Regions from separate parts of the Micromonospora sp. NPDC127501 genome, predicted to be linked through region 2. Evidence: predicted binding sites of a transcription regulator. Region 2 holds the regulator's gene; the other holds the start of a gene.

Region 1 (14,420 bases), on a different contig from region 2:
CTACGACGCCGACGACACGGTTGTCGACCTCGGTCAGGTGATGCCGGTCGCCTGAGGGCGGGCTGCCCCCGCCCGGCGCGGAGCCTGAGCCACCGACGCCGGCCGCTGTTCGCCGCCGGATCGCCGTCCTGACGCCCGACCCGACTTCGCCGGACCGCCCGATGTCGGGTCGGGCGCTCACCTAGGCTCGGAACAGGCCGGTCGGCCTGGTGACGGCGGTGCGCGGTGGTCGATGCGGAGGGCGCCGGTGGCTGAGGCGACGGTCGCGGTCCCGCTCTGGGCCTGGGCGGCGGTCGGCGCGGTGATCGCGGTGATGCTCGCCGTGGATGTGCTCCTGCACCGGGACAACCACGTCATCGAGCTCCGCGAGGCGCTGCTGTGGAGCGCCGTCTGGATCGGCGCGGGTCTGCTGTTCGGGTTGGTCGTCTGGTGGGGCCTCGGCGGTGACCCGGCCATCGCGTACTTCTCCGGCTACCTGCTGGAGAAGGCGCTCTCGGTCGACAACGTGTTCGTCTTCGCGCTGCTCTTCGGCTACTTCCAGGTGCCGCCGGGCTACCAGCACAAGGTGCTGTTCTGGGGTGTCGTGGGGGCACTCGTCTTCCGGTTGCTGTTCATCTTCGCCGGTGCCGAGTTGCTGGACCGGCTCGCCTGGGCCGGGTTCGTGCTGGGCGCGTTCCTGATCTGGACCGGCTGGCGGCTGGCCGTACGCGGAAAGCCGGACGTCGACCCCGAACGCAACGTCGTGGTCCGGCTGTTCCGGCGGCTGGTGCCCACTGACGCCCGCTACCACGGCGACCGGTTCACCGCCCGGGTGGCCGGTCGACGGGTGGCGACGTTGCTGCTGGTCGCGCTCGTCGCCATCGAGGCCACCGACGTGGTCTTCGCCATCGACTCGGTGGCGGCGATCCTTGCCATCACCACAAACACCTTCCTGGTCTGGACGGCCACCGCGTTCGCCGTCCTGGGTCTGCGCAGCCTCTACTTCTGCCTCGCCGGCCTGTTGCGCCACTTCGGCTACCTGCGGTACGGGTTGGCGCTGCTACTGGCCTTCGCCGGGCTCAAGCTGATTCTCGCCGAGACGCCGGTGGGCAAGCTGCCGGTCTGGTTGACCCTGGCCGTGGTGCTGCTGACCCTGACGGTCTCCATCGGCGCCAGCACCCTGGCCGCCCGCCGCCGAACCGACGGCTGAGGCGCCGGGCCGCTGGCTGAGGCGCCGGGCCGCATCCCGACCGCCGGGCGGCGGCCGGGGTCAGCCGGCCAGCACCGGCTGGGACAGCTGGTCGGCGAGCAGCGCGGGCGCCTCGGCCAGGGACGGGCCGTACCAGGTGAGGTGCCGCCCGGAGAGCAGGGCACACGGTACGCCGGGGAACGCCTCCGGCCCGTCGTCGGCGGTGAACCGGTACGGCTCGTCGGGCAGCACCACCAGGTCGGGTTCTCGTTCGCGTAGTTCGGTGAGGGTCGGGCGGGGATAGCGCTCGGGGTGCTCGTCGTAGGCGTTGACCACGCCGAGGCGGCGCAGCACGTCACCGGCGAACGTGTCGCCGCCGAGCACCACCCACGGCCGACGCCAGACCGGCACCACCGCGCGGCGGGCCGTCGTCAGCCGGGGTGGTGTGGCCCACGCCCGCCGGGCGGACCGCAGCCAGGCCGGCTCCGTCGGCGTACCCAGTTCGGTGAGCAGGTCGCCCAGCTCGGTCAACGCGCCGGGAACGGTCCGCGGATAGGTGACCCGCACCGGTACGCCGGCCGCCCGTAGCGCCTCCGCGTCGGCCCGGCGGTTCTCCTCGACGTTCAGCAGCACCACGTCCGGACGCAGCGCGCGCACCCGGTCCAGATCGGGGTACTTGCTGCCGCCGACCCGGGCAACGTCGAGCCCGGCGGGTGGCTGCACCAGTCGGTGGCCCCGACCAGCGCTCCCGGCAGGGTCAGCGCCACCGCCTCGGTCAGGGACGGCACCAGCGACACCACCCGCACCCGCGTACCTCCGTTCGCCGCCGACACCGATCATGCCCCGCGGGTTGGCGTCGGGTCAGGGGTGGCCGGGCTCGATGCGGGCGGTCACGTCGAGGTGCGCGGGCTGGCAGTCGGTGGTCGCCGCGAATCGGCGGACCGCGGCGCGAACGTGCTCGCGTACACCGGCGGTCGGCGCGTCGGCGGTGAGGTCCACCCGGATCCACACGTCGGGGTGCGGTGGCGCGCCGGTGAGCACCACCCGGGCCCGGCGTACCCCGGGGTTGCCGGTCAGGTCGCGGGCCAGCGCGTCGGCGAGAACGTCGGTGGCCAGCCGGGTCCGGCCCGGCCGACGTCCGGGGTGGCTCAGGGTGCCGCGCAGCCTGCCGTCCGGGCCCCGCAGCTCCCGGGTCAGCAGGCGTTGCCCGGCCAGCGCGAACAGCGCTCCGGCGACGGCCGCGGCCAGGGTGCTCCACGGCGCGGCCCTCCGCCACTGGTCGACCAGGTCGGCGCTGAGAAGCACCGCCGCCGGGTCAGCGCCGGGCAACGTGCCGAGGCTGGCCGTCAGCGCCGCCGCGCCGCCCGCGACCAGCAGCAGCGCGATGATGGTCCACAGCAGTCGGTGCCCGGCGTTGGTCACGCCGGCCGTCGCCGGGGCAGCAGCCGGACGTCGATCCGGGCGGGGCGGGGTGCGGTGAGGTGGCGCAACTCCTGGTGCACGGCGAACTCGATCTCCGCCCGGGCCGCCGGGTCACCGGTCGCGCGGACCCGGGGGCGCCACTGGCCGCCGCGCCGCCGGACCCGGACCCGGGCGCGGCGCACGCCCGGCACCGCGCTGGCGGCGTCAGCGAGCCGCCGTTCCACACAGCGCCGGTGCAGGTACCAGCCGTCGCGCTCGTCGGCGCACAGGCGGACCGGCGTCCAGCGGCGCAGCTGGGCGACGAGGATGGCCAGGCCCAGCAGGAGAGCTCCGCCGGCCACGGCCCGGACGGCGGGGTCGCGCCACCGGGTGCCGCTCAGCGCGTCGAGCCAACCGCTGGTGTCCAGCGGTGTCGGTCGGTGCAGGGTGAGCAGCAACGCCTGGACGGCCGCCGCGGCGCCACCGAGTAGCAGAGCGGTGGCCAGCAGCATCGAGGCGACCCGGTTGGCGGTGCGCATCTCAGCCGTCCTCCGGTGTGGCGGTGCCGACGCCGGAGGAGTCGACGCCGGGAACGAGCAGGTCGTCCACGGTGACGGTCACCACCGCCACGCTGAGCCCGGTCTGGGCGGCCACCTGCTCGGTGACCACCGCCCGGACCGTCTCGGCGATCGTCGGCACGCTGTGCCCGTACCAGGTGATGAGGTGCAGGTCGAGTCCGACGGACTGGTCATCCAGGCGGACCGCCGCCGGGCGGACGACGGACACGCCCGGCACGAGGCTGGCCGCCTGCACCGCGATCCGCGCGACGTCCGCCGTGTCGCTCGGGCGGCGCTCGGGACCGGTCGTCCCGGCGGCCAGTCCGGTGCCGGGGTTCGGCCCCGCAGACGGGCGGGTGGTCATTGGCGCCGCCGAGCGTCGGCGCGGCGGTCGCCGAGCCCGGTCACCGCGAGGTCGCCGTCGAGCACCCGGACGACCAGCCAACCGAGCAGGCCGGCGAGCACGGCCAGGGCGGCCACGCCGGCGCCGGCGAGCGCCCAGACCGCCACGGCGAGGAACCCGGCGAGGAAGCCGAACTGCTGTCGCGACATGGTCACCTCCGGGCCGGTCCGGTACCGGCGGTCGCTGGATACACCCGGCGGCCATTCCTGGAACGTCGGCGCTACTGTGATCCGCGTCACATCGGAAGCCGGTGGCCCATGATCGACCACCTAGACTCGGCCCGGCTCGACCGACCGGCGGATGGATCAGGCAGATGACGAGCATCGGGAGCGGCGGCCGCGGTTGGCTGCGGGCGATGCCCGCCGAGGCGGGACGTGACGCGCTGCTCAACCGCGCCGGCCACCGGGTCCTGGCGGCACGCCGGCTCACTGATCTGGTCCAGGGCCGCCCACCCGGTGTCACTGGCAGCCAGTGGACCTCGGCGAGCCGCGCCAGCTTCGACTTCGTGGTCTACGCCGCCGACACCGGCCGTGCGGTCGTCGCCGTGCAGATCGGCCCGGTGCCGTCTCCCGGCTCTGCGGAGCAGCGCGTGGAGCGACTCACGGACGCGGTGAGCGCGGCCGCCGGCCTGCCCGTTCTGCGGATCGGTTCGCCCACGTTGAGCGCCGCCGAGCATGGCCGCCGCCTGGTCGAGTACGTGATCGACGCGCGCGCCTACGCCGCGGGCGGGGCCACCGCCGCCGGGACCGAACCGGCACCGGGCTTCCGCGACATCCTGGGCCGGCTGCCGGACGGGCGTACGGGGCCGGTCAACGACCTCGGCGCGCTGACCCGCGCGGCGGCGGTCGAGGCGTACGTGGCCGGGCAGGTGGCCGACCCGATCGTACGAGGACTGCACGTCCACTGGGTGGACGGGCCGGCGCAGGGGTGGAGCTGGGTGCAGGTACGCCCCGACGCGTGCCTCATCGAGCAGGTCTCGGTGACCGAACACCGTTTCTCCTGCGGCATCGACGCGGCCCGGCTGGCCGAGGATCTCGCCGCCGTCGCCGTGGGGGAACGACTGCGGGAGAACGCCGTGGCCGACCTGCTGCCGCGCGCCGAGTGGACCGCCCGGATCGCCGCGCTGAGCCAGCGCCGTCACGAACTGGTCGGCGGTTTCGCCTTCGACCACCTCTGCGCCGACTGACCAGCGCCGTTTCACCTGCTGATCCCTGCTCCGCACCGGCTCCGTGTCGGGTCGCGGCAATTTCCTGTACGTCTGTTGAACCTTCCCGGCCGCCGCCCCGTACTCCTGCGCGAATGAACAGGATCTCCCCATCCGCGTCCACGGGCGCGGGAGACGGTGCGGAAAGGGCATCGTCGGCCATCGACGCATTACCGGGTAGGTCACGGTGGGTCGCCACCGCGGCGTGCCACCTCACACATCCGTCGGTCCGCCGAGGGCAGAAATCCACTACCGGATCGAGAAGGAGAGCAATTCGATGCGCAGGTCCACTCGGGCGCGCCGGCCTTCCGGCAACGCGCGGAGCAAGCGTCTGCTGGCAGTTGTCGGCACGCTCGCGGTCTTCGGCGGAGTTGTCGCCGTGACTCAGATTTCGTCGGCCCAGGACCGGCGGACAAATAAGCCACGTCCGGCTGCCGGGCAGTGCGTGGAGCCGAGCCCGGGCGCGACCGCGCCGACCGGCGGCGGCTCGACCAGCCGGACCTGGCAGAACGGTCGGTGGGTGCGTAATCACTGGGGTGACGGACAGCAGTCGGTCCCCGAGTGCGAGGACGGCAAGGACGGCACGGTGGGCACCGGTACGGCCATCGCCTGTCCGGATGTGGCGGCCAAACTGCCGCAGGTGCCGAACCGGGCGCGGGCCGAGGTGGACCGCAACCTCGCCCAGTTGCAGACCCAGATCGCCGAGGCGGACCGCCGCCTCGCCGCTGAGGGCAACAAGGGTGAGGCGTTCATCCGTAGCGCGATCCTCCAGCCGTTGGCCGGCAAGCGCCGCGCCGTGCTGGACCGGATCACGACCGCCATCGACCGGGTCGGTCCCCGGCCGCAGGGCCTCGCGCAGCTCGCCGAGTGCCAGGTGCAGCCCACCGGCGGCACGGGCGGCAACAACGGCGGCGGCAGCACGCCCACCACCACCCCCGGTGGCGGCAACAACGGCGGTGGTAACAACGGTGGCGGGAACAACGGTGGCGGGAACAACGGCGGTGGCACCGAGCCCGGCGCCGGGCTCGGCGTGCTCGCCAACGACTGCGACGAGAGCCGGCTCCAGCCGCACGACGGTTTCCAGAACGGCAACCGCTGCGTGAGCACCGAGTTCGGTGAGGTCGGTGCGGCGGCCAACAACCCGTCGCTGCTGATCACCCAGTTCCCCGAGCAGGTCGGCCAGAACCAGCCCTTCACCCTGCGGGTCAGCACCCGCAACCTGGTCCGGGACCGCTTCCTGGCCGCCGGTCAGGGTGGCTACTACGTGGAGAGCTCGCTCCTCAACGACCAGGGCCTGGTCCGCGGTCACTTCCACACCGCCTGCCGGATGCTGGACAGCCTGACCGCTCCGCCGGAGCCGCAGGAGGTGCCCGCGTTCTTCGTCGCGACCGAGGACGGCCGCGGTGGTGCCCAACCCGACGAGGTGACGATCCAGATTCCGGGCCTGCCGGAGTCCGGTACCGCCCAGTGCTCCGTCTGGGCCGGTGACGGCTCGCACCGCCTGCCGATGATGGAGCGGGCCAACCAGACCCCCGCCTTCGACTCGGTGCGCATCGACGTCAACTGAGCTGACGTACAACGGCGGCCGGCCACCCGGGGCGACAACCCGGGGTGGCCGGCCGCCGCTTCGTTTCCGGTGCCCGGACAAACGACGGGGCCCCGCCGTTTCCGGCGGGGCCCCGTCGAGTCGCGTCAGCGGCTCTTGTACGCCTCGACGACCTCAACCGGGATCCGGCCCCGCTCGGAAATCTTGTAGCCGTTCTTGACGGCCCATTCCCGGATGGCCCGGTTCTGCTCCCGATCCATTCCCGCGCCGGCGGGTCGCCCCGGTCGGCGGACTGAACGGGTGCTCTCCACCGGACCGCGCCCGATCCGCCGACCCGCATTGATGTACGGATCGAGCGCCTTGCGCAGGACGCCGGCATTCTCGTCGGAGACATCGATCGTGTAGGCCACGCCGTCGAGACTGAACTCAACCGTCCGGTCGGCCTTCCCACCGTCGAGGTCGTCGGTCAGGACCGTGATTACTTTTCTCGCCATTGCCGATTACTCCCTGTGTGCGGCGGGATGTGTCCAAAGTCTGACCTATCACCCCGGTAATCCGCAACAATATGCCTTCCATTCATTCGGCGCGTCGCGATTCCGTTACCGAGCAAAACCGTGAATCGGTTCGGTGCCGAGGCTTCATTCCCCGAGGATGCCGCTGTGACCGGCGAGGGCGGCCGCCTCGGCCCGGTTCGAGACCCGCAACTTACGCAGCAACGCGGCGGTCATCCGTTTCACCGTCCGTTCGGAGACGTGCAGTTCTTCGGCGATGTCGACGGTGCTGCGGCCGGCGGCGATCGCCCGCAGCAGCCGCCGTTCCTCGCCGTCCAGGTCGACGGGCGTGGAGCGCGTGGGCCGCAGTATGGCGCGCAACAGTTCGGCCGGCAGCACCGCCCAGCCGTCGAGGATGGCCAGCAGCGGGGGCAGCAGCTCCTCCGGTTCGCTGGTCTTGGGCAGGAACCCCTCGGCGCCGGCTCGCAGCGCGTCGACCGCTGGCCCGGGCTCGGCGGAACCGGACATCGCGACCACCCGTACCCGTGGGGTGGTCCGCCGGATCGCGGCCACCGCCCGGATGCCGCCGGGGGGCGGCATGTGCAGGTCGACCAGGGCCAGGTCGGGGCAGTGGTTGCTGACCAGGGCCGCCGCCGCGGCGGCGTCGCCGGTCGAGGCGACCACCTCGGCGCGGCCGTTGGTGGTGATCGGGAGCAGTAACTCCAGGCCGCGGACGAAAAGGGGGTGATCGTCCACGACGACGAGTCGCAAGGTGGAGGCTCCCGGCATGTCTGCGCCGTTCCCCAGCGGGTACCGATCATGCGGGTTCGCACCGAACGAGAGGAGTCGGGTGGATGCGTGTACGGCATGGTTTGCGGGACCTGCTGCGAGGGTTGCGCCCCATCGAGCCGACACCCGGCGAGAGACGGCCGACGGCGGCGGATTCGGAGTTGCTGCTGCGGGTGTTGTGCCACGAGTTCCGTACGCCGATCAGCACCCTGACGTCGCTGACCCGCGCGCTGGCCGACGAGCGTCGCGAGCTGACCGGGGACGACCGGCGGGCGATCACTGAGCTGGCCCGCGACCAGGCCGCCCACCTGCAGAGCCTGCTGCGCGACGCGACCGCCGGCACCGGCGTGCTGACGCCGACTCCGCAGCCGGAGCCGGCCGTCGCGCTGGCGGGCATCCTGCGGGAGGCGGCCGCGCTGGTGCCGGTCGGCCGTCGGCGGGCGCGGGCCACCCGGCGGGCGGCCTCCTGCCCGGTGCCGGCCGGACGAACCCGACAGGTACTGGTCAACCTGGTGCAGAACGCGTTGCGGCACGGGCCGCCGGACGGACAGGTCGGGCTCTACGCCACAGTGCGTGGCTCCAGCCTGAGCATCCTGGTCACCGACGAGGGCCGGGTCGACGATGCGCTGCTAGTCGCGCTGCGGCGTCCGGCGCCGGCCGTCGGGATGTCCGGTCTGGGCCTGTGGATAGCGCGACAGCTCGTCGCGACGGACGGGGGAGCGTTGCGGGCGCACCGGCTACAGCCCCGTGGAGTGGCGCTGGAGGTGTTGCTGCCGATGGCTCGCCCGGTGCGTTGACCCGGGCGGGACATCGGTTGGCCCGCTCGGGTCATCGGGGCGGGAACGGCCTCGCTACCTGTTTACCGGTACCGAGGAGGTTGGATGTTCAGCCACGTCAAGGATCTGCAGTTCGAAGCCAAGCCGGACGGCCCGGACGCGGCGTTCGCCCGCCGTTTGCAGGAGGTGTTGGGCGGCAAGTGGGGCGAGATGACGGTCGCCAACCAGTATCTGTTCCAGGGTTGGAACTGCCGACTGCCCGGCAAGTACAAGGACCTGCTGCTCGACGTCGGCACGGAGGAGATGGGCCACGTCGAGATGATCGTCACGATGATCACCCGGCTGTTGGACAACGCGCCGCTGTCGCTGACCGAGGGGATCGCGGAGGACCCCGGAGGTGCCGCGACGTACGCCGGTGAGAACCCGGCGCACTTCATCCACGGCGGCGGCGGCGCCCTGCCCGCCGACTCCAACGGGGTGCCCTGGAACGGCGCGTTCATCACCGCCAGCGGCAACCTGTTGGCCGATTTCCAGCTCAACGTCACCGCCGAGGCGCAGGGTCGGCTCCAGGTCGCCCGGTTGTTCCACATGACCGACGACCCGGGCGTCAAGCAGATGCTGCGCTTCCTGCTGGCCCGCGACACGATGCACCAGAACATGTGGCTGGCGGCGATCGAGCAGCTCAAGGAGGACGGGCTGGAGGACATGCCGGTGCCGGAGGCCTTCCCGGACTCGGGCGAGTTCACCGAGGAGTACGGCTACACCTACCTGGGTTTCTCCTCGGGCACCGACGCCGCTCAGGGGCGCTGGGCGTCTGGTCCCTCGCCGGACGGCAAGGGCGAGTTCCGGTACGACGACAACCCACGGGCGAACGCGCCGGAGCCGGTGCTGCCTCCGGGTGACCCTCGCCTGTACGGCACCAACCCGGGGGTGGCCGGCTCGGTCGTGAACACGGTGAAGAGCAAGCTCACCTGAGGTGCCTCGTCGGGTCGCCCGCCGGTCCCGGGCGACCCGACGGACCGACCGGAAGAGTGGTCTGGGTCACAGATCGGAACAAGGGGAACGCTTTGTTACTTGAGTGAGACACGCTCAACTCAACGCGAGGTGTTCGATGGCAACTCTTCCGGTACTTCCCCTGACCGACGCCGTACTGCTGCCCGGCATGGTCATCCCGGTGACCCTCGACCCCACCACCCAGGCCGCGATCGACGCGGCGCGTGCGACCGGCGACCGCAAGCTGCTGGCCGTGCCGCGCATCGACGGCGAGTACGGCCCGGTGGGCGTGGTCGCCACCATCGAGAAGGTCGGCCGGCTGCCCGAGGGTGAGCCCGCCGCCGTCATCCGTGGCCTGTCCCGGGCCCGGATCGGCTCCGGCGTGCCCGGCCCCGGTGCCGCCCTCTGGGTCGAGGCGACCGAACTCGACGAACCCGCCTACGCCGGTCGGGCCCGGGAACTCGCCCGCGAGTACCGCGCCCTGGTGACCTCCGTGCTCCAGCAGCGGGGCGCCTGGCAGGTCATCGACGCGGTGGAGCGGATGACCGACCTCTCCGAGCTGGCCGACTCGGCCGGGTACGCGCCCTGGCTGACGCTGGAGCAGAAGACCGAGCTGCTCGCCGCGCCGGACGTCACCGCCCGGCTGGAGCTGCTGGTCGGCTGGGTGAAGGACTACCTGGCCGAGCAGGAGGTCACCGAGCAGATCAACAGTGACGTCCGCGAGGGGCTGGAGAAGTCCCAGCGCGAGTTCCTGCTGCGCCAGCAGCTCGCCGCGATCCGCAAGGAGCTGGGCGAGGACGAGCCGGACGGCTCCGCCGACTACCGGTCCCGCGTCGAGTCCGCCGAGCTGCCGGAGAAGGTACGCGAGGCGGCCATGCGTGAGGTCGGCAAGCTGGAGCGGGCCAGCGACGCCTCCCCGGAGGCGGGCTGGATCCGTACCTGGCTGGACACCGTGCTCGAGATGCCGTGGGGCACGCGTACCGAGGACAACACCGACCTGGCCGCGGCCCGGGCGGTGCTCGACGCCGACCACGCCGGCCTGTCCGACGTGAAGGACCGCATCCTGGAGTACCTGGCGGTGCGCAACCGGCGTGCCGAGCGCAACCTCGGTGTGGTCGGCGGTCGCGGCTCCGGCGCGGTGCTCGCCCTCGCCGGTCCTCCCGGGGTGGGCAAGACCAGCCTCGGCGAGTCCGTGGCGCGGGCGCTCGGGCGTAACTTCGTCCGGGTCTCGCTCGGCGGCGTTCGCGACGAGGCGGAGATCCGCGGGCACCGGCGCACCTATGTGGGGGCGTTGCCCGGTCGGATCGTCCGCGCGCTGCGCGAGGCCGGTTCGATGAACCCGGTCGTGCTCCTCGACGAGGTGGACAAGCTGGCCGCCGGCTACGCCGGTGACCCGGCCGCCGCCCTGCTGGAGGTGCTCGACCCGGCCCAGAACCACACCTTCCGGGATCACTACCTGGAGGTCGACCTCGACCTGTCCGACGTGCTCTTCCTGGCCACCGCCAACGTGGTGGAGTCCATCCCCGGCCCCCTGCTGGACCGGATGGAGCTGGTCACCCTGGACGGGTACACCGAGGACGAGAAGGTCTCCATCGCCCGGGACCACCTGCTGCCCCGGCAGCGGGAGCGGGCCGGGCTGACCGTCGACGAGGTCAGCGTCGCCGATGAGGCTCTCGCGCTGATCGCGGGGGAGTACACCCGGGAGGCCGGCGTCCGGCAGCTCGAGCGGGCCCTGGCCAAGATCCTGCGCAAGGTGGCGGTGACGCTGGCGACGGATCCGACGCCGGCACGGGTGGGCACCGACAACCTCACCGGTTACCTGGGTCGGCCGAAGTTCACCCCGGAATCGGCCGAGCGCACCGCCGTGCCCGGCGTGGCCACCGGTCTGGCCGTCACGGGCGCCGGTGGGGACGTGCTCTTCATCGAGGCGACCAGCATGGAGGGCGAGCCGGGGCTGACCCTGACCGGCCAGCTCGGTGACGTGATGAAGGAGTCGGCGCAGATCGCGCTCTCCTACCTGCGCTCCAACGGGCGGCGGTTCGGCATCGACCCGAACGCTCTCGCGGGACGCCGGATCCACGTCCACTTCCCGGCGGGCGCGGTGCCCAAGGACGGCCCGAGCGCCGGCATCACCATGGTCACGGCCCTGGCGTCGCTGGTCACCGGTCGCCCGGTCCGCCCCGAGTTCGGGATGACCGGTGAGGTGACGCTCTCCGGTCGGGTGCTGCCGATCGGTGGGGTGAAGCAGAAGCTGCTCGCCGCGCACCGGGCCGGCCTCACCGAGGTGATCATCCCGGCGCGCAACGAGCCCGACCTGGACGACCTGCCGACCGAGGTGCGCGAGGCGCTGACCGTGCACACCCTGGCCGACGTGGCCGACGTGCTCGCCCTGGCGCTGCGCCCGGCCGATGTGAAGACGCTGGACGGTCCGGCGCTCTTCGCGGTCTGACGCTCCGACCATCCGGGCCCCCGCCGTCTTCCGACGGCGGGGGCCCTTTCGGTACGCGGGGGACGGTCTACTGTCTCGTCTGCACCGTCAACAACCTCTCCGCCGCGAGGCGGCCCCCTGGAGGAACCCCCGTGAACGTGGTGCTCTGGATCATTCAGATCCTGCTCGCCGCCGTCTTCGCCGGCGTCGGGCTGGCCAAGCTGAGCCAGCCCAAGGAGAAGTTGCGCGACGTGATGCGGTGGGTGGACCCGGTGCCGCCGTCGCAGGTCAAGTCGCTCGGCGCGGTCGAGCTGCTGGCCGCCGCCGGGCTCGTGCTGCCCGCCGCCACCGGCATCGCCACAGTGCTCACCCCGCTCGCCGCCGTCGGGCTGGTCATCGTCATGATCGGCGGCATCCTGGTGCACCTGCGTGCCCGCGAGCAGCAGACCACCCAGGACGGGCGTCGCACCGAGATCCAGGGCGCGGTCGCCTGCGCGGTGCTGCTCGTCCTCGCCGCAGTGGTGGCCTGGGGCCGTTTCGGCCCCTACGCCCTCTGATCCGCGTCGGCCAGCACGCGACAATGCACAGTAGAGTCTGCCCGCCGCTCGAGGTGGCACTCAACGGGGGAGAGGTATGGAACCGATCGTGAGCGCACCTGGTGCGGTACCACCGGCAGTGCCACAACGGTCAGATCCAACGGGCCGACGGTTGGGACGGCGGGTGCTCTTCGCTGGCGGCGCGGGCGCCGCGGTGGCGACGACGGTGGCCACCCTCGCCGGTGCCGAACAGGCGGGATCACCGCCGGTCACGACCGTCCGGGAGGCGCCGCTCAGCCTCCGGGACCCGCGGGTCGGCTGCCGGCTCGACGGCAGTGACGAGTCGGACAAGGTCACCACCGCGCTGAACCTGCTGCCGGCCGGTGGCGGCGAGATCTTCCAACCGGTCGGCGCACTCGGTCTCGGATCGGAGGTCCGCTTCCCGACGAATGTGACCTGGACCGGCGAGAACATCGGCGCGGCGATCATCCAGCCGGCCCCGGGCTACACCGGTCGTCTGGTCTCGAGCGGTAAGTACAACCAGATCTCCAACGTGCACTTCTACGGCATGCGGACCTCCGACGTGCTGTTGACCATCCGCGGCCCCCGGTCGACCTTCCACCACCTGCACTTCGGCAACTCGGGCAGCCACGCCATCGAGTTCCTCGGCAAGGACGCGGACACCAGCGCCCACGCCAACAAGATCACTGATATCAACATCGAGGACTGCCTCGGCGTCGGCATCCTCGTCAACAAGGTCGCGTACGACAACGAGTTCCTCAACGTCTGGGTCGGTGAGTGCCAGACCGGGATACGGCTGCTGGACAGCGCCTGCTTCTTCGACAATCTGCATGTCTGGGGTTGCCGGGGCAACGGCGTGGAGCTGCGCGAACCCGCCCATCGAAACATCTTCCAGAACGTCTACCTGGAGTCGAACGGCACGAGTGGCACCGGCAGCGGCGCCGACCTGCGGCAGGTCTGGGGGACCCAGTTCATCGGCGGCCGGCTGTGGCGCAACGCCACCAACGGCATCGAGGTCACCTCAGCCGGACGTACCCGGATCATGGGGCTGGACATCCACGACAACGGCGCGAACGGGATCCTCGGCCGTGACGCCGACATGTGCCAGGTGATCGGCAACCAGTTCTACGACGAGGCGACGCCCCGCCGCCAGGACCGACCGATCATGACGGTCGGCACCAGCAACAACTGGATCGTCACCAACAACGTGATGCGGGCGTTCGACCACCGGTCCGGTGGCGCGTCGCTGGCCGGGGCCAACAACGTGGTCAACGGGAACATCGGCTAGCACCGGCGGGCGGCGGATATCGCGGTTCTCCCGCCGCCTCGCCGGGCAGTGGCGCGTCGGCGACCGTCGTACTCCGGCGGTCGCCGACGGCGCGCTCAGCGCTCGTCGCCGCCGCGGTCGCGGCGCACGGTGGCCTTGCGGCCCTTGATCGTGCTGGAGCGCAACCCGGAGATGACCTCGTCGGCCACCCCCTGGGGCACCTCCACCAGTGAGAACCGGTCGGCGATCTCGATCGAGCCGATGTCCCGGCCGCGGATGCCCGTCTCGCCGGTGATCGCGCCGACCAGATCCTGCGGGCGCACCCCGGCGCGTCGACCCAGGCCGACGAAGACCTGGACGGTGTTGCCACCGCCGGAACGTGGCCGGCCCCCGCCCCGCCGGTCGCCGCCCCGGCCGCCGGCCTCCGGTCGACCCTCGCGCGGCCCCCGGACCGGAACCTGCGGGATCTCCTCCTCGTCGTCGGAGCCCGGCGACGTCACCTCGTGGGCCAGCTTCACGGCGGCGAGGGCGACCTCCATCAGGTCGAACTCGTCGGTCAGCGTCTCCACGATCACCCGGAACGGGTCGAGGTCGTCCTCCAGCAGGCTCTCCCGCAGAGCCGCCTGGGTCAGCTCCAGCCGCCGGGTGCGCATGTCGGCCACGGTGGGGATCTTGTCGATGGTGATCCGCTGGCCGGTCACCCGCTCGATGGTCTTGAGCATCCGGTGCTCACGCGGCTCGGCGAGGGTGATCGCCACGCCCTCGCGGCCAGCCCGACCCACCCGACCGATCCGGTGCACGTACGACTCGGGGGCGGACGGCACGTCGTAGTTGACCACG
Region 2 (14,420 bases):
GTCGCGGCAGGGCTCGCCCTGCTCGGCGTGCTCGGCGCGCCCCGCCCGGTGCTGGCACTGGCGGTGTCCGGCCTCGTCGGCCTCGTGGTGGCCGTGTCGGTCAGCCACTGGTGGAAGATGTCGATCCACTCGGCGGTGGCCGCCGGGACGCTGGTCATCCTGATGCTGACCTTCGGGACGCGGCTTGTCGTCGCCGCACCGCTGCTGGCGCTGGTCGGCTGGTCCCGGGTACGGCTGCGGGACCACACGCTCGCGCAGGTGCTGACCGGAGGTGCGCTCGGCGCCCTGATCGCCGCGGTGATCTTCGGCCCGCTGCGCTAGCCCGCCCCAGGGCGGGCGGTGGGCCGCTCGGCCCCCTGGCGGGCGATGCCGGCCCGCCCCAGGGCGGGCGGCACGTAGCCGCCCACCCCTCGGACGCCGTCAGGCGCCGTCGTCGGCGAGGCGGTGGCGGTTCGCCTCGATCCACGCGTCCAGCGCGGCGGGGTCGTCAGGGTCCACCCCGTCGGCCATCAACTGCGCCACCGCGGCGGTGGCCGCGCTGCGCCGCTCACCGGTCGAGTAGAGGCGGGCGAACTCCGGCACCATCTCCTCGATCGCCTCGTCGGTGCGCGTCGCCGCCGCCTCGGGCAGCCCGCGCTGGCGCGACGCGTACCGCGCCCAGGCCCGCAGCACCCGGGGAAGCATCGCCGCGTCGTCCATGTCCAGTACGGCACGGCGGTGCACCCAGTCGAGCAGGAAGAGTCCGGACACCGCGGGACTCCAGCGCATCGGATCGGCATCCGGGAAGCTCGCCGAGTGGTCCAGCAGCAGGCTCAGACAGAAGTGCAGGGAGGCCAACTCCGGGCCGTCGACGGTGTCCAGCCCGAAGCGGGCGGCCTCCGGCGCGGCGAGGAACCGCCGGACCAGGTCGGTGCGCTCGGCCGCGGAGAGCGGCTCGACCTCCGCCGGACCGGTCGGGTCGGCCGCGGTGGGCAGTATCGCCAGCCGGGCCCCGACCAGTGCGCGGTCGGTGGCGAGTGACCCTTCGCCAGGCAACTCGCCCAGGTCGTCGGTGACCGCCAGATGGCGTGCCACCTCGCCCCGGAACCGGGCTGGATCTTCGGTACGGAACCAGGTCAGCTCGTCGTCGGCGCACATCTGCCGGACCTGGTCCAGGATCCGTTCGGCCGGCCCGCCCACGAAGATGTCCTTGGTGATCCCGATGTTGTGGTCCACCAGGGCCACCAGCGCGTGCTCCGAGCCGCCGGACTCGTCGTCGTAGGCGAAGGTCGCGAGGTACGAGGTCTGGTCGCCGTACACGTCGCCGTACGCCCAGGTGCCGGTGAGGTGCACCCGGCCCAGCTGGGCCGTCCAGGTGGGCGCCTGGCTGCCCGGACGCACCCGATCGGTGCCCTCGGCGGTCGGGACGAGGGTGGCGAAGACCTGCCGGATGGTGGTCGCCGCCGCGATCCTGCGGCGGGCGGTGGCGGCGAGGAAGCCGGTGACGAACTCCCGTACGGCGGCGTCACGGTCGGTCTCCGCGATCGCGTAGACACTGCCCAGCAGGGCACTGCCGAGCATCTCGGCGTCGAGAGCGGACTCCAGCTTGGTCACGTCGCGTGCGGCGTGCAGCACCGCGTCGTAGGGGGTCTGAGGCGTGGCCATGCTCCGACCCTACGCCGCCTGAGGCGTACGCAGAGCGGTAGCGAGCCGTGCGAAGCGTCAGCGGCGTGCGGCGTCCCGCAGCGCGTCGCGTGCCTGCGCGTACGAGCCGAGCACGACCCGTACCGGTGTCAGCACGTACTCGTCGCCCACCTGGGCGACCCGCGCAGTCAGCCGCTGGTCGGCGCGGGCCCGGGCGCGCCGGGCGGCCCAGCGCACCACCGGCCGGGTCAGCGCCGCCACCAGCAGCCCGGCCAGCAGGCCGCCGAGCAGCAGCACGGTCGGCAGCGGCACCTGGCCGACCATCGGGTTGTCCAGCGCGGGCAGGCCGAGCGCCCGCAGCGCGTAGCCGAGCACCAGCCAGCCCAGCCCGACCACGGCGGCGAGGGTGACCAACCACTGCACACCGCCGACGAACCGCCACCACAGCGGGCGACGGTCGAGGCCGAGGTCGGTGCCGGCGATGGTGCGATCCAGGGCGTCCGGCAGGTCGCCGAGGCGGGACCGGGCGGCGGAGGTCACCGCACCGGGCCAGGCGGCGGGCAGGTCGGCGGCGGCCCGGTCGGCCACCGCGCGGATGGCGAGACCGAGCGCCGAGCGCTGGGCGGCCGTCGGGTCCGGTACCGAGGTGGCCGCCACCAGGCTCTCCGCCGGGTCGGTCTGGTCGCCGGTCGGGCCGGGCAGGTGCAGCCGACGCAGCGGGTCGGGCCGCAACCGCCGCCAGCCCCGCACCACGGGCCAGCCGGTGGCCGCGCCGGCCCGGTGCCGGTACGCCCGCTCCACGGCCTCGGTCACCGCCGGCACCCCGGCCGCCCCGGCCAGCGCCCGGTTCAGCCCCTTGACGGCGGTGTCGTCCGGCCCTCCCGCCGGCCGGGCCGAACCGACCAGCTCGTCCAGGCCGGCGACGACCGTGTCGACGTCACCCGCGAGCCGACGCAACGCCGCCTGCCGCTCGGCGACAGTGCGCTCCAGCGCGTTGCGCAGCCCGACCATCCCGGTCGGATCGATGGCGGTGGTGGCCAGCAGGGGCACCCCGGTCAGCCCGTCGGTGTCGAGCAGCCGACGCAGGTCGTCCAGGACCCGGGGCACCTCGGCCGGGGGCAGCCGGTCGGCCTGGTTGAGCACGACCAGTGTGACGTCGCGGTGCCGGTGGAACTCGCGCAGGTAGCTGTCGTGGATGACCCGGTCGGCGTACTTCTGCGGGTCGACCACCCAGACCACCTGGTCGACCAGGCCGAGGAGTCGGTCCACCTCGAGCCGGTGCGATCGCTGCACCGAGTCGAAGTCGGGCAGGTCGAGCAGGATCAGCCCGTGCAGGGCCGTCTCGTCGTCCGCGTCCAGGGCGCTCTCCCTGACGAAGCGGTGTCGGGGCAGTACGCCGATCCAGTCGAGCAGATGGTTGGCGCCCTCCAGCGGCCCCCACACACAGGCGTGGGTGACGCCGGTGGTCGGCCGGCGGACCCCGACCGGCGAGAGTTCCAGTTGGGCCAACGCGTTGAAAAGGCTGGACTTGCCGCTGCCCGTAGCACCGGCCAGGGCGACCACTGTGTGGTCCCGGGAGAGTGCGAGCCGGGTGCCGGCCCGTTCGACCAGGGTGTGCGCGGGCACCAGGTCGGCGTCGGGCAGCAGACCGTCCACGGCGGTCAGGAACCGGCGTACCGCGTCCAGGCGGGCGATCAGCGCGTCGGCGTCGACCCGCTGGTCTCCGCGGAACACCTCGCGTACCCGGCCGGCGATGTTGCTCACCGGGAACCCTCCTCGTCGGCGGCGGACAGGCCGCTGCGGTGCCGGGCCAGCTCGACCCGGCCGGCGGCCCGGCGCAGCCCGTCGCCGGCATCCTCGGCGGGGCGGGCGTCGGCGGTGCGGCTCAAGAAGCGGTCGGCCTCCGTGTCGAGCAGCGTCCGCACCCGGTCCAGTAGGTCGGTGCGGGCCTTGGCGGCGAGGGTACGCACCGCCTGGTCGCCGAAGATCGCCTGGAGGACGGCCTGTGCGGCGACCGTGGTGCCGGCCCCGGTGGCCAGCTCCAGCCCGGTCGGGATGAACGCGGTGGAGGCGAAGACGGCGATCATCACGGCCAGCCCGGTGGCGTTCACCGCGTACGCGGCGGTGCGGGCCACGAACCGTTTGTCACCGCCCTCGACCCGGACCAGTTCCAGCACTCCGCGCTGCCAGTCCCGGACCATGCGCTCGGCGCGTTCGGGTAGGTCGGCGCTCGGGTGGGCGAGCGCCGGGTCGAGCAGCCCGGCGCCGGCCGGGTGTGCCTTCCACCCGGTGTACGCGGCCTCGGCGGCCTCCGAGGCCACCCCGCGCAGCAGCGTCACCAGTTGGGACTCGATGGCGTTGCGCAGCTCGGCTGCGGGTGCCGGCCGGCCGGTGACGGCGGCCACGACCCGGTCCCGGAGGCGGCCGATCCGTGCCTCCAGCGTGCGGAACAGCTCGCCGGTGCCGACGAACTCCTGCCAGCGGGCGAGCACCTCACCCCGCAGCAGCCGGCCGTCCTGGAGCCCCTGCTCGACGGTCCGCTCGGCACCCCGGTAGGCGGCCCGGACCCGTTCGTCCAGCCCGTCGGCGGCGGCGAGCTGCTCGTCGGCGGCGTCGGCCAGATCCTCCACAGCGGGGTGGAGTGCGGCCAGCGCCCCGTCGAGGGTCTGGCGGACCACCGCCGCCCGCGCGTCCACGTCGGCGGCCAACCGGGCGAACCAGTCGGCCAGTGGGGCGGTGACTCCCTCGGGCAGCAGCCCCTGACCGTCGACCCAGGTCTCGGGCAACACGAACAGCGGCGCGCGCCCGAGGTCCTGCTCGGCGAGCATCTCGGTCAGGTGCGCGGCGATCTCGTCGGTGGCCTCGGCGGGCACCCGGTCCAGCACCATGGCGATCACCGCGCCGCGCGCCCGGGCACTGCGCAGCAGCTCCCAGGGCACCGCGTCGGCGTACCGGGCGGCGGTGGTGACGAAGAGCCACAGGTCGGCGGCGGCCAGCAGTTGGGTGGCGAGTGCCCGGTTGGCGTCGACGACCGAGTCGATGTCGGGCGCGTCGAGGAAGGCCAGCCCGGCGGGCAGGGCCGGGGCGGTGACGAGGTGCAGGGCGCGCGGATCGTCGCTCGGCTCGGTGGTGCGGGTCAGCCCGGGCAGGAGGTCACCCTGCCGGAACCAGGCCGCGTCGGACGGGTTGCAGACCAGCACCGGGGAGCGGGTGGTCGGCCGGAGCACGCCGGCGGCGCTGACCCGGGCCTTGACCAGGCTGTTGACCAGGGTCGACTTACCCGCGCCGGTGGAGCCGCCGACCACCACGAGCAGTGGGGCGTCCAGCCGGGCGAGCCGGGGCAGCAGGTAGTCGTCGAGTTGGTCGGTGAGTGCCGCGGCGGTGTGCCGGGCAGAGTTGGCAGAGGGCAGCGCGAGGGGATACCGGGTCGCGCCGATCGCCTCCCGGAGGCCCGACAGTGCGCCGGGGAGGCTGTCGTCCCCGGTGGTGGCGGGCGGCTCCTCCGCGGCGTCCGGCGGGTCGGTACGGGCTGCGACGGCGGGCGCACCGGAACTGGTGGCGGGATCGCCGTGCGTCGTCACCGCTAAAGCGTGCCCGACCGATGCAAGGGAAGACAACCGGACGGTAATAACGGCTGGGTTGCGTCGGGTTGACTCAAGTCAACTTGACGATTGGCCAACGCGTGGCACTATTGAGTCAAGTTCACTCAACTTGTGGTGGGGCCCGCTGCGGGCGGTGCTCGCCAGCAGCCCACGGGCGACGCCCGTCACCTGCACAACCTTACGAAGCGAGGAAGCGAAGATGGCACGTGCGGTCGGTATCGACCTCGGCACGACGAACTCCTGCGTCAGCGTTCTCGAGGGCGGTGAGCCCACCGTCATCGCCAACGCTGAGGGGTCGCGGACGACTCCTTCGATCGTCGCGTTCGCCCGTAACGGCGAGGTGCTCGTCGGTGAGGTCGCCAAGCGCCAGGCGGTGACCAACCCGGACCGGACGATCCGTTCGGTCAAGCGGGAGGTCGGCACGAACTGGTCCGTCGACATCGACGGCAAGAAGTACACCCCGCAGGAGATCTCGGCCCGGACGCTGATGAAGCTCAAGCGGGACGCCGAGGCGTACCTGGGTGAGCAGATCACCGACGCGGTGATCACCGTTCCGGCCTACTTCAACGACAGCCAGCGCCAGGCCACCAAGGAGGCCGGTGAGATCGCCGGCTTCAACGTGCTGCGGATCGTCAACGAGCCGACCGCGGCCGCCCTGGCGTACGGGCTGGACAAGGGCTCCAAGGAGCAGACCGTCCTGGTCTTCGACCTCGGCGGCGGCACCTTCGACGTGTCGCTGCTGGAGCTGGCCGAGGGCGTCATCGAGGTCAAGTCGACCAGCGGTGACAACCACCTCGGTGGCGACGACTGGGACCAGCGGATCATCGACCACCTGGTCAAGACGTTCCGTGGTGAGCACGGCATCGACCTCGGTCAGGACAAGATGGCCCTCCAGCGGCTCCGTGAGGCCGCCGAGAAGGCCAAGATCGAGCTGTCCGCCGCCACCACCACCAACATCAACCTGCCGTACATCACCGCCGGCGCGGCCGGCCCGCTGCACCTCGACGTGACGCTCAGCCGCGCCGAGTTCCAGCGGATGACGCAGGACCTGCTGGACCGTTGCAAGGGCCCGTTCGAGCAGGCCGTGAAGGACGCCGGGATCAAGATCTCCGACGTCGAGCACGTCATCCTGGTCGGCGGTTCGACCCGGATGCCCGCCGTGACCGACCTGGTCAAGCAGCTCACCGGTCGCGACCCCAACAAGGGCGTCAACCCGGACGAGGTGGTCGCCGTCGGCGCCGCTCTCCAGGCCGGTGTGCTCAAGGGTGAGGTCAAGGACGTCCTGCTGCTCGACGTGACCCCGCTGAGCCTGGGCATCGAGACCAAGGGTGGCATCTTCACCAAGCTGATCGAGCGCAACACCACCATCCCGACCAAGCGTTCCGAGGTCTTCACCACGGCGGACGACAACCAGCCGTCGGTGCTGATCCAGGTGTTCCAGGGTGAGCGGGAGATCGCGGCGTACAACAAGAAGCTCGGCACCTTCGAGCTGACCGGCCTCCCGCCGGCGCCGCGCGGCGTGCCGCAGATCGAGGTCGCCTTCGACATCGACGCCAACGGCATCGTCAACGTGCACGCCAAGGACCTGGGCACCGGCAAGGAACAGAAGATGACGATCACCGGCGGCTCCTCGCTGCCGAAGGACGACATCGAGCGGATGCGCCGGGACGCCGAGGAGCACGCGGAGGAGGACAAGCGCCGCCGCGACGACGCCGAGACCCGCAACGTGGCTGAGGCGCTCCAGTGGCAGACCGAGAAGTTCCTCGCCGAGAGCGGCGACAAGCTGCCCGGTGAGAACCGCGAGCAGCTCAATGAGGCGCTCGGCGAGCTGCGTGGCGCCCTCGGCGGTCAGGACATCGAGAAGATCAAGTCGGCGCACGAGAAGCTGGCTCAGGTCTCCCAGCAGGCCGGTTCGCTGCTCTACTCGTCTCAGGCCGAGCAGGGTCAGCAGCCGGGTGGCGAGCCCGGCCCGGGTGCGACCGGCGCGACCGGTGCGACCGGCGCGCAGGCCGGCGGCTCCGACGACGTGGTCGACGCGGAAATCGTGGACGAGGACGGCAAGAAGTGACCGTCGGCCTCCGACACGTTTCCACCGCGAAGGGGATGAGGTAGCCGCATGACGCAGAAGCCACGAGCCGCCGACCCGGGCGACACCGGGTCGACGCCGGGTGGCTCCGCGAACACGGAGCCGACCGGCGACGGGGAGCGGGTCGTCATCCGCAACAACCGCAAGCTCGTCGACACCGCCGAGCCGGAGGGGACCGCCGCCGACGCGGAGAGCGGTGTGCCGGCCGAGGGTCTGGTCGAGGACGCCGAGGTCGTGGTCGACGAGATCGAGGTCGAGGTCAACTCCACCGACGGGCCGGAGCCGTCCGGTCCGCCGGTGGTGGACGCCCCGGCGCAGCCGGTGGACGGCGGCGGCGCGGGCACCTCGCTCGGCGCCGAGCTGGAAGCGCTCCGGGCCGACCTTGACGAGCGGACCAGGGACCTGCAGCGGGTGTCGGCGGAGTACGCCAACTACCGCAAGCGGGTCGACCGTGACCGCAGCCTCGTACAGGAGCAGGCGACCGGCTCGGTGTTGGCCGCGCTGCTGCCGATCCTGGACGACCTGGACCGGGCCCGGGAACACGGCGACCTGGTCGGGCCGTTCGGCACGGTGGCGGAACAGCTCACCACCGCGCTGGGCAAGTTCGGCCTGAACGCCTTCGGCGAGCAGGGCGACCCGTTCGATCCGACCCGGCACGAGGCGGTCGCGCACCAGACCTCGGCCGACGTCAGCGAGCCGACCTGCGTACAGGTCATGCGACGCGGCTACCAGCTCGGTGAGCGGCTGCTGCGCCCCGCGCTGGTCGCGGTCGCGGATCCGGAATAGTGCCAGACAGTGACCGGGCCGTCCCGCCCACCGTTCAGCGGTGGGCGGGACGGCCGGGCCACCAGGGTCGGAAGGAGGTGGACCGGTGAGTTCGAAGGACTGGATCGAGAAGGACTTCTACGCCGTGCTCGGCGTGGACAAGGCCGCCTCCGCGGATGACATCAAGAAGGCGTACCGCAAGGTGGCCCGGGAGTCGCACCCGGACCACAACCCGGGCGACCCGAAGGCCGAGGAGCGGTTCAAGGCCGCGTCCGAGGCGTACAACGTGCTGTCGGACAGCGGCCGCCGTCGCGAGTACGACGAGATGCGTTCGCTCTTCGGCTCGGGCGCGTTCCGGCGCAACGCCCGGGGTGGGGGTCAGCCGGGCGGCATGCCGTTCGACGTCTCCGACATGTTCGGCGGCGGCGCGGGCGGTGATCGTCGCTTCGGCGGCGCCGGCTTCCAGGACCTGTTCAGCTCGATCTTCAGCGGCGGTCAGGCCGGTGGGCAGGCCGCACCGCGCGGTCCGGCCCGTGGTCGGGACGTGGAGACCGAGGTGGCGCTGGACTTCGGCGACGCGGTGCGCGGAGTGACGCTGCCCCTGACGCTGCGCGCGCCGGGAGTCTGCGACACCTGCCACGGCAACGGGGCCAAGCCCGGCACCCAGCCGCGTACCTGCCCGGTCTGTCATGGCGCCGGCGTGACCACCCGCAACCAGGGGTCGTTCAGCTTCTCCGAGCCGTGCCGCAACTGCCAGGGCGTCGGCACCGTGGTCGAGGAGAAGTGCCCGGAGTGCCACGGCAGCGGCGGTGTCACCAAGACCCGCACCATGAACGTGCGCTTCCCGGCCGGTGTGGCCGACGGTCAACGGATCCGGCTGGCCGGGCGTGGCGAGCCGGGCGAGCGCGGTGGCCCGGCTGGCGACCTCTTCGTGCACGTCAAGGTTCGGCCGGACGAGCTGTTTGGGCGTACCGGGGACGACCTGACGCTGACCGTGCCGGTCACCTTCGCGGAGGCCGTGCTCGGCACGGACCTGAAGGTGCCCACGCTCGACGGCGCTGTGACCCTGCGGGTGCCGCCGGGGACGCCGAGCGGGCGGGTGCTGCGGGCCCGGGGCAAGGGTGTGGTCCGACGCGACGGGCAGGCCGGTGATCTGCTGGTCACGCTGGACGTGGTGGTGCCGGCCCGGTTGTCGGACGAGGCGCGCACGGCGCTGGAGTCGTTCGCCGAGCAGACCCCGCCGGCGGCCCGGGAACATCTCGACGCACGGGTGCGTCGAGTCAGTTAGTCCGGTGGAATGGACGCGGAGGTGAGCGGGATGTCGGGCGAGTTCCTCGGTTCGGGCGACCCTGCCTACGAGGCCAAGGTGCTGATGATCTCGGTAGCGGCACGGATGGCGGGGATGCACCCGCAGACCCTGCGCCAGTACGACCGGCTGGGGCTCGTGCAGCCCGGCCGAGCCGCTGGTGGCGGGCGTCGCTACAGCGTCCGCGACGTGGTGCTGCTGCGCGAGGTGCAGCGGCTCAGCCAGGACGACGGGATCAACCTGGCCGGCGTCAAGCGGATCATCGGCCTGGAGCGGCTGCTGGAGCAGGCGCAGCAGCGGGTGGCCCGGCTGGAGGCGGAGCTGGACGCCGCGTACCGCCGGGTGGCGGAGCTGGAGTCGTTGGCCCGCTTCCCGGGCCGGGATCTGGTGCCGACCAACCGCACGTCCACCGCCCTGGTGGTGTGGCGTCCCCGCCGGACGCCCGATCGCTGACCTGCCACTCACCCGGATCTGTCTTCTCGGCCCGGACCGCGCTGGATTCCCGGCGCGGTCCGGGCCGCTTCGGTTAGCCTGTCGATACGGGTCCAATCGGCTTAATCCGGACCTACCGGCATGGCGAGGGGGAGCGATGGCGGAACCGGCGAAGAAAGTGGCCCAGCAAACCGAGGACCGGTTGGAGAACCTGGCCGAGACCGTCCGCGAGAAGTTCGACAAGGTGACCGAGGGAAAATACCGGGACCGGATCGTCGCGGGCCGGTTCGCCGAGGACGGCGACGCCGGCGAACGGGACCGAGCCGAGACGGAACGCAAGCAGGACTGACCGGTGACCGACGTGCGGGCCGGGACCCACGGGGGGTCCCGGCCCGTTCGCCGTAATCGGGGGTCCCAGCCAGCGGCCGTAAGCGGGGTGCCAGCCCGTTCGCCGTTGTCGACTGCGGACCGGTGGCGCCGCTTCCTGGGTGCCAGGCCGGCGCGCAGGTCCTTTCGAGCTGAATCGTTTACGACATCACGTCACACCGCTGCTTCGACCGACCTCGACCGATCCTGGCCGGGCCGGGCGTGAATCGTTTGCGACATCAGCTCCAAAGGGCCGCGAACAGCAACGCCACCCCCGCGGCCGCTGGCCGAGGGAGCCGCCTGAGCGGTCTCAGCCGAGGCGGCGGTTCTCGCGGACCAGGCCGCCTTCGCACCAGTCCCGGTAGACGAAGAGGTCCGGTCGGGCCAACAGCACCCGGCCGTTGTGCGCCCAGACCTTCATCAGCTCGTCGCCGTCACGCTCGGCCTGTTCGACGAGCTTGCGGAAGCGCCGCTTGGGGTGGGCGCGGAAGTTCGTCCGGATGCCGTCGGCCGCGTAGATGTAGAGGCAGTGCAGCGCGAAACGCCGGGCCGGGCAGGTTGGATCCATCGCTAACTCGAAGAGCGTCAAGACCAGCCGGTCGCCGGAGACCAGCAGGTCCCAGTCGGGTGGCATCGAGGCCAACGGCACCGAATCGGGCTTGTACGCCCAGGCTCGCAACTCCGCCGGAGTCGGATCGACGGGGTTGGCGAAGCCGTGGAACGTCGACTCCTGCACGCTCACCGGCCAACCTTCCGCTCTCGCCCGCGTTTGGCAACGCTGCCTGCGGACCCTGGCTGCTGGGGCGAAACGGTAACCCGCCGTCGGGTGCTGCGGTAGTACCCGTGGGGAGCAATTCCGCAACCGTTGGCACGGACGGGTCCATTGCATCGACAGGGCAGCCGATGATGCTCCTATGACAATCCATGTTGGACGTCCCGGGGACTGGGACCGCGACCGCGCCGTCGAGCGGACCGCGCAATTGCTCGCCCACGAGGGCGTCGTACTCGTCGCCGCGCGCTCCGATGAAGATCAGGTGGAGGTCAGTGCATTGAGTCGACGACCGGGATCGGCTCCCGCCGTTGGGCCGCCGCGCGGTTGCGCAGCCACCGCTTGAACCACGGGAAGTCGGGCAGTCGGGCCAGGATCGGACCGGTCACCACGGTGATCAGGACGTACGTCGCGGCCAGCGCTGCCAACCGCGGCTCGACGCTCCCGGCAGCCACCGCGAGACCGGCGATGACGATGGAGAACTCACCTCGGGGTACGAGTGCCAGGCCGGCCCGCCATCGACCAGGTTCCGCGATGCCGACCCGGCGGGCGGCGAGGTAGCCGGTCAGCGTCTTCGTCGCCATGGTGACCACTGCCAGCGCGAGCGCCGGCAGCAGCACCGGCGGGATGTCCCGTGGGTCGGTTACCAGGCCGAAGAAGACGAAGAACACCGCCGCGAACAGGTCCCGCAGCGGCGAGAGCAACTCGGTCGCGTGGTGCGCCACCGGGCCGGAGAGCGCGATGCCGACCAGGAACGCGCCGACCGCCGCCGACACCTGGAGCTTCGCCGCGAGCCCGGCGATCAGCAGGGTCAGACCGAGTACGCCGAGCAGCAGCGCCTCCGGGTCCTTCGCCGACAGGGCGGAGGAGATGAGGTGGCCGTACCGGATGGCGACGACCAGCACGAGCAGCACGGTGCCCACCGCGACGGCGAGTGCGATGCCGCCACCGAGCAGGCCGGTGCCGGCCAGCACGGCGGTGACCAACGGCAGGTAGAGCGCCATCGCCAGGTCCTCGATCACGAGGACCGACAGGATCACCGGGGTTTCCCGGTTACCGAGTCGTCCCAGGTCGGCAAGGACCTTGGCGATCACGCCGGAGGAGGAGACCCAGGTGATGCCGCCGAGCACCAGGGCGGCGACCCAGTCCCAGCCGAGCAGCAGGGCGAAGGCCGCACCGGGCAGCGCGTTGAACACGCCGTCGATCAGCCCGGCGGGGGCCGCCGACCGGAGGTTGCCGACCAGTTCGTTGGCCGAGTACTCCAGGCCGAGCATCACCAGCAGCAGGATGACGCCGATCTCGGCGCCCACCGCGAAGAACTCCTCGCTGGCGGCGAGCGGGAGCAGCCCACCGTGCCCGAAGGCCAACCCGGCGAGCAGGTAGAGGGGGATGGGTGACAGGCCTACCCGGCGGCTCAGCCGACCGAGGACGCCAAGCAGCAACAGCAGCGCGCCGACTTCGACGAGCAGAGTGGTGGAATCGTGCATCCGCCTCAGCCGTCCGGGTCACTGTCGGCGAGGATGGCGGACACGCCGTCGAGACCTCTACGGGTCCCGACAACGACCACCACATCGCCGGCCGCGAAGCGGAAGGAGGGGAGTGGAGAGACGATCACTTCGCCTTCACGCAGTACAGCCACGATGGAGGCGCTGGTGCGGGTACGCGCCTTGGTGTCCCCGAGCTTCCGGTTGACGTACGGGGAACCGGCCGTGATGGCGATCTGCTCGGTGAGCAGACCGGCGGCCTGCTCGCGGAGCCCGGAGAGTTGGCCGAGCATCAGCGACGCGCCGAGGATGTCGGCCAGAGCCTCGGCCTCGTCGTCGGTCAGCGGAATGTCCGACTGGCAGGCGTCGGGGTCGTCGGGATCGTAGAGAACGAGATCACGGCGACCATTGCGGTGGGAAACGACGCCCAGGCGACGTCCGGACTCCGTCACCAGATCGTGACGTACCCCGATCCCGGGTAAGGCGGTCTGCTCGACACGTACTCGCACCCTCCAAGGCTACCGCTTTGTGAACAGAGCGCAGATCTTGGAGGTACAGCCCTCCACGAACCGACGTCGGCGCCCGCCCCGGTCGAGCGGAGCGGGCGGGCACCGATCAATTCGCGTCAGCGGAGGCTGGCGAAGAACTCACGGATGTCGGTGACCAGCACCTCGGTGGCCTGGTGGGCCGCGTAGTGGCCGCCGACGTCGCCCCGGCCGTCGACGTCGGTCTCGTACGCCGTCCACCGGACGATGTTCGCGTGGTCCCGCTCGGCGAAGCGGCGGATGGACTGGAAGTCGCCGGGGAACATGGCCAGCGCGGTCGGAACGGTGGTCGGCTCGGTCGGCGGCTCGCCGGCGTGTGCGTCCTCCCAGTAGAGCCGGATCGCCGAGGCGGCCGTGCCGGTGAACCAGTAGAGCGCCACGTTGGCCAGGATGAAGTCGGCGTCCAGGCTCTCGTCGAAGAGCTGGGCGTTCCAGGCGAGCAGCCCCACCGGCGAGTCGGCCAGCGCGAACGCCAGGGTCTGCGGCTGCTGACTGTGCACCTGGTTGAAGGAGAACTTGTTCTCGTAGAACCACTGGAGGTGCCCGAGGGCGGCCTGGTCGGCCTCGGAGAGCCCGGCGAACTCGGCCGGGTCGCCGGAGGGAAACGAGAAGAGTTGGGTGACGTGTACGCCGAGCACCCGCTCCGGATCGACCCGGCCCAGCTCCGGCGCGATCATCGAGCCGGCGTCGTTGCCGACCGCGCCGTAGCTGTCGTACCCCAGGCGGTTCATCAGCTCGGCCCAGGTGCGGGCGATGCGGAACCGGTTCCAGCCGGCGCCGCGGGTCGGGCCGGAGAAGCCGAAGCCCGGCAGTGACGGGACGACCACGTGGAAGGCCGGCGCGTCCGGGTCGGCCGGCTCGGTGAGCGGGACGATCACGTCGAGGTACTCCAGCACCGAGCCGGGCCAGCCGTGGGTGAGCACCAGTGCCGTGGCGTCCGGCCGGGACGACCGGACGTGCAGGAAGTGGATCTGCTCGCCGTCGATCTCGGTGACGAACTGCGGGTGAGCGTTCAGGCGGGCCTCGACGGCACGCCAGTCGAACCCGCCTCGCCACCGGTCGGCGAGGGTGCGCACCCGGCCGGTGCTCATTCCGTACGAGTCGCCGGTGCCGGGCAGGTCGGCGGGCCAGAGGGTGCGGTCCAGCCGGGCGGCCAGGTCGTCGAGGGCGGTCTGCGGGATCTCGGCGCGGAACGGACGGATCGCGGTGTCGCTCATGCTGGAACTCCTTCGGAACGGAATGTTTCGTTCTGCAACCACCATAGCAGAGCGGAACGATCCGTTCCACTGTTAGGCTGGAGGCATGTCAACGACTTCCGGCAGGACGCTGGGCGGTCGCCGCGCCCAGGCCGCCCGCAACGACGAGGTAATCCTCGAAGCCGCACGCGCCGTCTTCCTCGACGACCCGAAGGCCCCGATCGCCGCCGTCGCGGAGCGTGCGGG

Evidence for each region. Region 2 encodes HspR, which represses chaperone genes until heat shock. Its sites were predicted from a motif close to TTGAGTNNNNNNNACTCAA; they were not measured.
Region 1: a site for HspR is predicted at 9,410-9,428, ahead of lon (endopeptidase La). Genes of this name have one in related genera too.

Annotation. Positions count from the first base shown of each region.
Region 1 covers NZ_JBEORJ010000016.1:67,957-82,376, forward strand. The annotation lists gene ABTW72_RS29200 (CBS domain-containing protein) at 1-55, shown strand, start outside; gene ABTW72_RS29205 (TerC/Alx family metal homeostasis membrane protein) at 233-1,189, shown strand; partial or broken gene ABTW72_RS29210 (helical backbone metal receptor) at 1,250-1,974, opposite strand; gene ABTW72_RS29215 (hypothetical protein) at 2,030-2,590, opposite strand; gene ABTW72_RS29220 (DUF6286 domain-containing protein) at 2,587-3,108, opposite strand; gene ABTW72_RS29225 (Asp23/Gls24 family envelope stress response protein) at 3,110-3,490, opposite strand; gene ABTW72_RS29230 (hypothetical protein) at 3,487-3,678, opposite strand; gene ABTW72_RS29235 (PDDEXK family nuclease) at 3,843-4,715, shown strand; gene ABTW72_RS29240 (hypothetical protein) at 5,011-6,300, shown strand; gene ABTW72_RS29245 (histone-like nucleoid-structuring protein Lsr2) at 6,426-6,773, opposite strand; gene ABTW72_RS29250 (response regulator) at 6,918-7,541, opposite strand; gene ABTW72_RS29255 (sensor histidine kinase) at 7,625-8,356, shown strand; gene ABTW72_RS29260 (manganese catalase) at 8,441-9,310, shown strand; gene lon (endopeptidase La) at 9,447-11,777, shown strand; gene ABTW72_RS29270 (DoxX family protein) at 11,909-12,313, shown strand; gene ABTW72_RS29275 (right-handed parallel beta-helix repeat-containing protein) at 12,477-13,601, shown strand; gene ABTW72_RS29280 (DEAD/DEAH box helicase) at 13,697-14,420, opposite strand, start outside.
Region 2 covers NZ_JBEORJ010000002.1:392,574-406,993, reverse strand. The annotation lists gene ABTW72_RS05875 (phosphatase PAP2 family protein) at 1-321, shown strand, start outside; gene ABTW72_RS05870 (hypothetical protein) at 421-1,644, opposite strand; gene ABTW72_RS05865 (GTPase) at 1,702-3,387, opposite strand; gene ABTW72_RS05860 (ABC transporter) at 3,384-5,204, opposite strand; gene dnaK (molecular chaperone DnaK) at 5,425-7,293, shown strand; gene grpE (nucleotide exchange factor GrpE) at 7,342-8,097, shown strand; gene dnaJ (molecular chaperone DnaJ) at 8,183-9,364, shown strand; gene ABTW72_RS05840 (heat shock protein transcriptional repressor HspR) at 9,395-9,835, shown strand; gene ABTW72_RS05835 (hypothetical protein) at 9,972-10,163, shown strand; gene ABTW72_RS05830 (hypothetical protein) at 10,491-10,922, opposite strand; gene ABTW72_RS05825 (cation:proton antiporter) at 11,222-12,436, opposite strand; gene ABTW72_RS05820 (cation:proton antiporter regulatory subunit) at 12,442-12,942, opposite strand; gene ABTW72_RS05815 (epoxide hydrolase family protein) at 13,059-14,195, opposite strand; gene ABTW72_RS05810 (TetR/AcrR family transcriptional regulator) at 14,281-14,420, shown strand, end outside.